One region of the Arabiibacter massiliensis genome, then DNA from elsewhere that is predicted to be linked to it. Evidence: predicted binding sites of a transcription regulator. Region 1 holds the regulator's gene; the other holds the start of a gene.
What was found. Region 1 encodes HrcA, which represses chaperone genes, less so after heat shock. Its sites were predicted from a motif close to TNTTAGCANNCNNNNNNNNNGNNTGCTAANA; they were not measured.
Positions count from the first base shown of each region.

Region 2: the regulator HrcA is predicted to act here: its motif matches at 2,339-2,369, upstream of FX134_RS11515 (Hsp20/alpha crystallin family protein).

Region 1 is NZ_LR698996.1:503,182-508,103, forward strand. It holds gene dusB (tRNA dihydrouridine synthase DusB) at 1-695, shown strand, start outside; gene hemW (radical SAM family heme chaperone HemW) at 908-2,020, shown strand; gene hrcA (heat-inducible transcriptional repressor HrcA) at 2,157-3,170, shown strand; gene dnaJ (molecular chaperone DnaJ) at 3,236-4,375, shown strand; gene FX134_RS02165 (RsmE family RNA methyltransferase) at 4,389-4,922, shown strand, end outside.
Region 2 is NZ_LR698996.1:2,708,210-2,713,131, forward strand. It holds gene FX134_RS11510 (FAD-binding protein) at 1-1,601, shown strand, start outside; gene FX134_RS11515 (Hsp20/alpha crystallin family protein) at 1,774-2,238, opposite strand; gene FX134_RS11520 (metallophosphoesterase family protein) at 2,616-3,146, shown strand; gene FX134_RS11525 (thermonuclease family protein) at 3,152-3,919, shown strand; gene FX134_RS11530 (hypothetical protein) at 4,141-4,731, shown strand; gene FX134_RS11535 (hypothetical protein) at 4,731-4,916, shown strand.

The sequences.
Region 1 (4,922 bases):
CGTACCTCGACGTCAACATGGGCTGCCCCGCGCGCAAGATCGTGTCGAAGGGCGACGGCTCGGCGCTCATGAAGGAGCCCGAGCTGGCCGCCGCCATCGTGCGCGCGGTGCGCTCGGCGGTGGCGCACCCGGTGACGGTGAAGTTCCGCCGCGGGTGGGCGCTGGGGGAGGAGACGGCCCCGGAGTTCGCGCGGCGCATGGAGGATGCGGGCGCGTGCGCCGTCGCCGTGCACGGGAGGTACGCCGAGCAGCTCTACCGGGGCAGCGCCGACTGGAGCGTGATCGCGCGGGTGAAGCAGGCCGTGAGCGTGCCGGTGGTGGGCAACGGCGACGTGCGGACGGGTGCCGACGCCGTTGCGATGATCGAGCGCACGGGCTGCGACGCCGTGATGATCGCGCGCGGTGCCGAGGGCAATCCCTGGGTGTTCGCGCAGGCCAAGGCCGCGCTTGCGGGCGAACCCGAGCCGGCGGCGCCCGCCGTGGAGGAGCGCATCGCCATGGCCCGCCGCCATGCGCGGCTGCTCGCCGAGCGCGAGGGGAAGAACATCGTGCGCATGCGCAAGCACGCCATGTGGTACATGGCCGGCCTTCCAGGAGCCTCGGCGGCCCGCGCGAAGATCAACGCCTGCGTCTCGGTGGAGGACTTCGACCGCGTCTTCGACGAGCTGCTGGATTATGGAGGGCCGTCCGCGTGAGGAGGGATCGGCGGGCACGCCGTGCTCAGACAGTCCTCGCTTCGCTGCGGAACTGCGCGCGGCATGCCCGCCGATCCCTCCTCACGCTGCGTTCTTCGTCATCCTGAGCGAGCGGAGCGAGTCGAAGGATCCGTCTAAAACAACCGCACTATTCTCCCGGCGGGGGAGGCTCCCGGAAGCCTCGGCTGGGGGAGGGGGGGGGGACCTGTAGCATGCCCCACGATCCGTACAAGGCTCTTTACTTGCACGTGCCGTTCTGCGTGAAGCGGTGCGCTTACTGCGACTTCGCGACGGCGGCGGTGCCGGCTGGCTCGCCGGAGATCGACGCGTACGTGGAGGACCTCTGCCTGCAGATCCGCCGCAAGGCGAAGGAGGGGGAGCTCGGCGCCATCGAGACGGTGTATATCGGCGGGGGCACGCCTTCGCATGTGGGGCTCTCTCGGCTCTCGATGCTCCTCTATACGCTCTCGCTTTCGATGCATCTTACGCCCGAGGTGGAGTGCACGATGGAGGCCAATCCGGAGAGCCTCGACGAGCGCATGGTGCGCGACATCTGGGCGCTCGGGGTGAACCGCCTGTCCATCGGCGTGCAGAGCTTCGACGACGAGGTGCTGCGCGTGCTCAGCCGCGCTCATGACGCGGATGCGGCCCGGCGCGCCATCGAGGCCGCGCGGACCCGCTTCGAGAACGTGAGCGTGGATCTCATGTGCGGTATCCCCGGGCAGTCGGAGGCCAGCTTCGAGGCGAGCGTGCGCGAGGCCGTCTCACTCGGCGCGACGCACGTGAGCGTGTACCCGCTGACCATAGAGCCGCACACGCCCTTCGACGCGGCGGTGCTCGCCGGCGAGCTGGACGAGCCCGACGACGACGTGGAAGCCGCGCACATGGAAGCGGCCGCGCGCGTGCTGGGCGCGGCGGGCTTCACGCGCTACGAGGTGGCGAGCTACGCGCGGCCCGGCTTCGAGAGCAGGCACAACACCGCGTACTGGACGGGCGTGCCCTACCTCGGCCTCGGGCGCTCGGCCGCCACGATGACGCAGAACGCGAGCCGCCGTATGCGCATGCAGGACGGCGAGGTGACCGACGACCTCGACGCACGCCAGATGGCCGCCGAGGACCTCATGCTGGGCATGCGCATGTCGCGCGGCGTGCCCGACGCGCAGGCAGAGCGCGCCGATGCGCTCGGCCTCGGGGCGACGCAGGCCTTCGCCGAGCTCGCGGAGCAGGGCCTCGTCGTGCACGAGGACGGCCGCTGGAGGCCCACCGAGCGCGGCTGGCTCTGCGGCAACGACCTCTACGGCCGCCTCCTCGACCTCGCTCCATGATAATGCCCCGGTTGTCATCCCTGCCGTCTTTTGGGACATTTCAGAGAATCTTCCAGGTTTTTTAGCACTCTCTTGCGCCGGCTGCTAGAATGGTGCGTTGGCGGAACGGTCAAGTGAAAGAGGAAGGTGGAGAGGCGTGCTTTCAGATCGAAGGCAGAGGGTGCTCGCGGCCCTCATCGAAGAGTACGTCGCGCGCGCTCTGCCGGTGGGCTCGCGCACGCTGACGGAGCGCTACCAGCTGGGCGTGAGCCCGGCCACGGTGCGCAACGAGCTGTCGGTGCTCGAGGACGGCGGCTACATCGCGCAGCCCCACACCTCCGCGGGCCGCGTCCCCACCGACTTCGGCTACCGCGCCTTCGTCGACAACCTGCTGGCCACCGACCTCGCGGCCGACGACGAGCGCTACCGTCCCGTCGTGGACGAGCTGCGCCGCAGCGCGAGCGAGCTCGACGCGCTTCTGGAGCAGACGTCCTCGGCCCTCACGCGCCTCACGGACTGCCTGTCCATCGTGCTGGCGCCCTCGGTGCTCAACCTGCACATCAAGCAGCTCTCGCTCATCTCGCTCGCGCCGCATCGGGCGCTCGTCGTGCTCGTCACCGAGGACGGCCAGGTGTTCAACCGCCAGATGGAGTTCGCCGACGAGGTGTCCCCCGACGACCTGGCGCGCGTGCAGCGCTTCCTCGGCGAGGTGTTCAACGGCAAGTCGCTGCAGGATATCGAGGACGGCCTGGGGCAGGGCATGATGGAGGCGTTCCGCGACCCGCTCGTGCGCATGGCGCTCGACGAGGTGCTGTCGTGCCTGCAGGAGAGCGAGCTGTCGCGCGCGCACCGGCTGGGGGTGAGCTCGCTGCTTACGAAGCCCGAGTTCAGCCAGGCCGAGGCGCTCCTGCCCGTCATGCGCGTGCTCGAGGACGACACCGTGCTCCTGCACATCCTCGACGACGCGGCGACGCAGGGCGCGGGCGTGCCGAGCGTGCGCATCGGCCGCGAGAACGACGCGGCGGCGCTGTCGGGCGTGTCGGTGGTGGCCAGCCGCTACGGGCGCGGCGCGTCGGCGGGCGTGGTGGCCGTCGTCGGGCCCACGCGCATGGATTATTCGAAAGTCATCCGGGCGGTGCGCATCGCGAGCGCGGCGCTCGAGGATGTGTAGGAACCGAGAGCACGGGCGGCGGCGAAGCGTGCCGCGCGCCCTTGGAGGAAAGGTAATAATCGCAGATGGCCAGGGACCTGTACGAAGTTCTGGGAGTTTCCCGAGAGGCGACCGAAGAGGAGATCAAGAAGGCGTTCCGCCGGCGGGCGCGCGAGCTGCATCCCGACGTGAACAAGGCGCCTGACGCCGAGGACCAGTTCAAGGAGCTCAACGAGGCCTACGACGTGCTGAGCGACGCGACGAAGCGCGCCCAGTACGACCGCTTCGGCACCATCCCCGGCGCGGCGGGCAGCGGAAGCCCCTACGGGGGCGGCGGCTACGTCGACTTCGAGGACCTGTTCGGCGGCGGCTTCGGCATGGGCGACATCTTCAGCTCGTTCTTCGGCGGCGCGGCCGGCGGGCGCGCCCCGCAGCGCCGCGAGGGCCGCGACATGGGCGTGGGCCTGCGCCTCACGCTCGAGGAGGTGGCCGCGGGCGCCAAGAAGGAGATCGTCTACGACCGCCTGGCGCCGTGCCCCGACTGCGACGGAACCGGCCTCGGCCCCGACGGCCGCGAGATCACCTGCCCCGAGTGCCATGGCCAGGGCCGCGTGGTCACCATCCAGCACACCTTCCTCGGCGACATGCAGACGTCCGCCACCTGCAAGGCTTGCGGCGGTACCGGGCGCACCATCGAGAACCCGTGCCCGGAATGCGAGGGCCAGGGCCGCGTGCCCGACCGCCAGCGCGTCACCGTGGAGGTGCCGGTGGGCATCCGCGACTCCCAGCAGCTGCGCCTTTCCGGCTTCGGCGAGGCCGGCATGCACGGCGCGCGCCCGGGCGACCTCATCGTCACGGTGCGCATCCAGCCCCACGAGTTCTTCGAGCGCGACGGCGACAACCTGCACGCGCGCGCGAACATCTCCATCGTCCAGGCCGCCCTCGGCGCCGAGATCGAGATCGACGGCATCTTCGCCGACGAGAAGGTGCAGGTGCGCATCCCCGAGGGCTGCCAGAACGAGCAGGTGGTGCGCGTGAAGGGCTACGGCATGCCGAAGTTCCGCAGCGAGTCGCGCGGCGACATGTTCGTGCACGTGAACGTGGTGGTGCCCAAGAAGGTGACGAAGAAGCAGCGCGAGCTTCTGGAGCAGCTGGCCCAGGAGATGGGCGAGGACGTGGCCGACGAGCGCTCGCCGCTGCAGAAGCTGCGCGACGCCTTCAACTAGCGGCGAGCCTCCCATGTCCCTGCCTCATTTCTACCTTGACGACCAGGTGCTCGCCGATGAGCCGGGCGAGGTCTTCTCCCTGCGCCTCTCCGCGGGCGACGCCAAGCACGCCCGCGTGCTGCGCCTGGCGCCCGGCGAGCACGTGGCCGTGGTGGACGCCGGGCGGGATTACTTCGAGTGCGAGGTCGTCTCGTTCGACGGCATGCTGCCCGACGTGCGCATCGCCCAGCGGCTCGAGCGCGCCGCGGCCCGCCCGTCGGTCGTGCTCGTGCAGGGCCTCGCCAAGGGCGACAAGATGGAGACGGTCATCCGCCACGCAACCGAGCTGGGCGTGGCCGAGTTCCTGCCGCTTTCGTGCGAGCGCTCCGTGGTGAGGCTCGATGCCAAGAAGGGGGTCGCGAAGGCCGAGCGCTGGCGCGCCATCGCGAAGAGCGCGGCCATGCAGTCGGGGCAGCCGGCGATCCCCGAGGTGCGCGAGCCGATGGCGCTCGCCCGGGCGTGCGGGCTGCTCGCCGACGCGGACGCCGTGCTCGTGTGCTGGGAGGAG
Region 2 (4,922 bases), 2.2 Mb from region 1:
GGCAGGGCTCCGCGAAGGCGTCCGCGGAGGAGGCCGCCCAAGCCTCCGACGGCGCGCCTGCGTGGCTCGGCGCCGAGCCGGCGGTGGCCGAGGGCGACATCGTGCGCACCGAGGACACGAAGCTCCTCATCATCGGCGCGGGCACGGCGGGCATGTGCGCGGCCGGTACGGCGAGCGACCTGGGACTCGACTTCATCCTGGCCGAGAAGAACGACTCGGTGCAGGAGACGCGCGAGTACCTGGGCATCGTGAACTCGAAGCCCGCGCTCGCCCAGGGCGGCGAGGCCGACCCGCTGAAACTGCTCAACGAGCTGACGCGCTACGCTTCCGGCAAGTGCCGCCAGGACGTCGTCAAGGTGTGGATCGACGAGAGCGCCGAGCTGCTGGACTGGATCGACGCCAAGATGCAGGCCGCCGGCAAGCAGCTGGTGGTGGACATGCCCCCGGCGCACGCCACCGGCGGCACCGACTACTACCTGCCGGTGCTCCAGCACGTGTGGCTCACGCCCTATGCGCCGCCGATGCGCAACGACGTGCTGCGCACCGCCATCGAGGAGGCGGGCAACCAGATCCGCTTCAAGCACACGCTGGTGAAGCTCGTGTGCGACGGCGGCAAAGTATCCGGCGCCGTCTTCGACACCGACGAAGGCCTCGTGCAGGTCAACGCCGAGAGCACGCTGCTCGCCACCGGCGGCTACCCGGCCAATCCCGTCATGATGAGCGCGTTGCAGCCCGCCGCGCTCGGGTGCAGCACCTCGTCGAGCTACGCCATCAACGACGACGGCTTGGGCCTGCGCGCGGGACTCTGGGCGGGCGGCGTGAAGGACCCTGACCCGTCGCCGATGATCTTCGACCGCGGTGCCGTGGCCCCCGGCGTGGATGCCGGCTACGTGGGCGAAGGAGAGAAGGCGGCGCTTCCGGGCACCATCTTCCAGGAGAACATCGGCAGCCAGCCGTTCATGAAGGTGAACCGCAACGGCGTGCGCTTCTGCAACGAGTCGACGCCCTACGACTTCGTGTGCTTCCAAGCGGGCCAGCAGCCGGGCGGCGTGTGGTGCCAGGTGTTCGACGCGAACGCGCCTGAGGACATCCTGCGCTTCTCCACCATCGGCTGCTCGGCGTTCGCCAACCAGATGATGGCCGCAGGGATGCCTATCGAGGAGTTCTGCAAGGTGGCGCTCGAGCAGGGCGTCATGCAGAAGGCCGACACGCTGGACGAGCTGGCGGGCAAGTTGGGCTTCGAGGGCGAGGCCAAGAAGAGCTTCCTCGCGCAGGCCGAGCGCTACAACGCGCAGTTCGACGCGCAGAAGGACGACGATTTCGGCAAGGAGGCCTACCGCCTGAGCGCCTTGCGCACGCCGCCGTTCTACGGCTGCTGGTTCGGCGGGTCGCTGCTCACCACGCTCGACGGCCTGCGCATCGACAAGGACTGCCACGTGCTCGGCGCCGACGACCAGGTGATCGAGGGCCTGTTCGCGGCTGGCGACGTGTCCGGCAGCTTCTTCAGCGGCAACTACCCCGAGTATCTCGTGGGCTGCGCTTCGGGCCGCTCGTCCGTGCAAGGCCGCCACGTCGCGCGCCTCGTGGCCGGCGACCTGTAAAACGGGAATCCCTCCAGCATGCGGGAAGGCGGCCTCTCGGTCGCCTTCCCTTCGCGCATCGGCCGCTCAAAGTCGCTCTCGCTACCTTCTGCCGCGGCCTGCCCTATGATGCGCGGTGCCGTCTATTCCCGCCCCGCCGCGCCCCAGTGCGCGGCGGGGTTGCCTCGCTAATCTAGCCCTCGATGGCGATGGTCTTCTTCTCTTCCAGCTTGGGCTGCTCCTGCTTCTTCGGCACGGCGATCTTCAGCACGCCGTCCTCGAACTTCGCCTTGATGTCGTCTTCCTCGATGTCCTCGCCCACGTAGAACGTGCGGCTGCACTTGCCGCTGAAGCGCTCCTTGCGCACATAGGTGCCCTTCTCGTCCTTGTCCTCGGTCTCGGACTGCGTCTGCGCGTCGATGGTGAGGTAGCCGTCCTTGAGCTCGGCGTTCACGTCCTCCTTCTTGAAGCCCGGCAGATCGATGGTCAGCTCGAAGCCGGCGTCCGTCTCCTTGATGTCCGTGCGCATGAGCGTGGGCGCCATCTTCTGCATGCCCTGGATGGGGGCGGTGGCGGCGTCCAAGAACGCGTCGAACGGGTCGGACATGAGCTCGCTCAGCAGGTTGCGGCTCCTCCGCATGGGTACCATCATTGCCATTCTGATCATCTCCGTTTCGTCGTGGGGAGCAGGTTTGTGAGAGAAAACCTGCGTCCCTCTCTATCCGATTTCCTGTGTACGCTCATGTTATACTTCCGTATATTAGCACTGTCAAGTTGAGAGTGCTAAAAGTTACGGTTCTGTCAACTTTGTCGGCTTGCCGATCGCCGACGCCTTCAAAGCGAATGCTACAGGGGGAAGCAACTTCCGCCCCTGGCGTTCGCGACCAGGGCGAGAAGCGAAACGCCGCCGAAAGCCGTTCGTCAAACGGCCGAACGAGCGGCGACTCGACGGGCAACTTCATCGCGTGGGTAAACGAGTGCTTGAGGTAGGAAACGATGCTCTATACTGGTGCGTTGACGTAGAAAGGACGCACCATGACCGTCATCGGCCTCATATCCGACACGCACGGGCGCCTGTCCGACGAGGCGCTGGCCGCCATGGCCGACGTCGACCACATCATCCACGCGGGCGACATCGGCGGGCCCGACATCCTGCACGCGCTGGAGGCGCTCGCGCCCACCACGGCGGTGCTCGGCAACAACGACTTCGACGAGTACGGCTCGAAGGTGGGGCGGTTCGCGCATCCGGTCATCGACGGCGTGCGTTTCCTGGTGGCGCACTACCCGCGCGACGTGCGCATCGGCTTCAACGGCTGCGCGGGCCTGGCGGCGGGCGATCCCATCCCGCAGGTGTGCGTGCACGGCCACACCCACGTGCCCGAGCTGCTGTGCGGCAAGGATGCGCGGCCGGCCGACTACTTCCTGTGTCCCGGCGCGGTGTTTCGCCCGCGTGGCGATTTCCCGCGTTGCGTGGGGAAGATGGAGGTGGCCGACGGACGGGTGCTCGGCGTGCGTATCGAGACGATGAGCGGGAAAGTGCTGATGAGCGCAGGAGCGGGGGCGTAGGGCGCATGGCGGACAAGCTTTCCTCGCTTCTGCGGGACAAGAACGTGCAGCGCGCTCTGGGCGATGCGGTGAAGGCCTCCGGCAACGGGCCCACGGGCAAGGTGCTGGGACTTCTGCTGGCGCTCGTGCTGGCGGGGGTGGTGTGGGTCGGCTCGCAGCTGCCCGCACTGACCCCGCCCGCCGAGGACGGGTCGCCGGCAGCTTCTGCGGACGGCGGCGGTGCGGGCGCTGCCGTGTCCGATGCCGCGCGCCAGGCAGCCGAGCGCGATGCGGCCCGGGGGTCGTCCACGCAGCGGGGGCATCTGGATCCGGCCACGTTCGACCAGGTGACGGTGCGCCACGTGGTGGACGGCGACACGCTGGCGGTGGAGATGCCCGACGGCAGCCACGAGTCGGTGCGCTTCGTGGGTCTGGACACGCCCGAGAGCGTCGCTCCCGAGGAAGAGCGCAACTGCGAGGAGGGCGTGCAGGCGTCCGACCACATGAAGAGCCTGGTGGGGAAGGGTGACACGCTGTGGCTCCAGTACGACACCAGTGTTACCGACAAGTACGGCCGCCCGCTCGCTTACGTGTGGAACCAGCTTCCCGCCAGTGCCCAGGAGGCCGACGACCCCGCGTTCATCGCGCAGCACATGCTGAACGCCATCCAGGTGATCGACGGCTACGGTCAGGCGAGGACCTACCGCCCCGACACCTACCACGACGGCCTGTTCGCCCAATGGGGCGCCGAAGCCCTCGCCGACGCCCGCGGCGTCACCCACAAGTGGGCGTGACACGCGTTCTAGCTAGCCTCTGACCTGGGGTGCTGGGAACTCGCTTGATTTCCGCTTGAAATGCGCTTGAATCCCGCTTGATTCGCGATGGAAGCACGTGGTGTTTCCGCTGGATCCATGCAAGAATCGAGCGCATTTTCGCTGGTCGCACGCCATGTATGCGCTAGATAGGCTCGTTACACTGGAAGGATGTCGACAATCCTTTCATGTAGGGAGTTGTTTTGAAGTGCGACGAATCTTTGGTGCCGATGCACGGGAGCGTTACCAGCTTCTCGGTTTCACCTGCGGTGAACACGAAGAGCTTTCACGACGCGTTCGAATCCATGCCCGCTCCTCGAAAAGTTTGTCAGAGCATCTACGAGCAGACCGGCCGTATCTTGAGCGCGACGAACAACGCCGAGTGCGAGCATATGGCCGCGGTGAACGCCCGGACCGGCGAGCTCGTGGCCGACAACTTGGGACGCCCGCCGGTCCGAGGAAAAACAGGGTTCAACGCTGGTGAGCTGGAAAGGGCTCTCGCCTGCCCTGACGGCGTGATCCTCGTTCACAACCATCCGGCCAGCAAGCCGCCCTCCTACCGCGATGTTCATACGGCGGCCTCCTACTCTTGCATAGTCGCTTCGGTAATCGTCGGCCACGACGCCAGCGTGTGGTGGGTTGCCGTGAGGGACGTCGGCATTGCCAGCAAGTTGGAGAGTCATTACAATGATTTCAAAGACGTGATGGGCGATTACGCTGAAGTGAAAGCACTGCGAATGGTGCTCAATGATCCAAAAGCCAAAAAATCATTCGATTGGAGGTGCATGCGCTAATGGAAGAGAAGCTCTACATGGTCATGGACGACACGAACAACATCTACGACTTCGACGAGATTCCCGATGTCCCGCCTGAACTTGAGGCGAGGGCCTACCGAAACGCCGAAAAGGCCTACCAGGAGGCGAAGCGCAAGCGCCTTGCTGAGGAAGCTGCGGAAGCGCGCAAAGTCGCTCTCGGCTAAAACTGT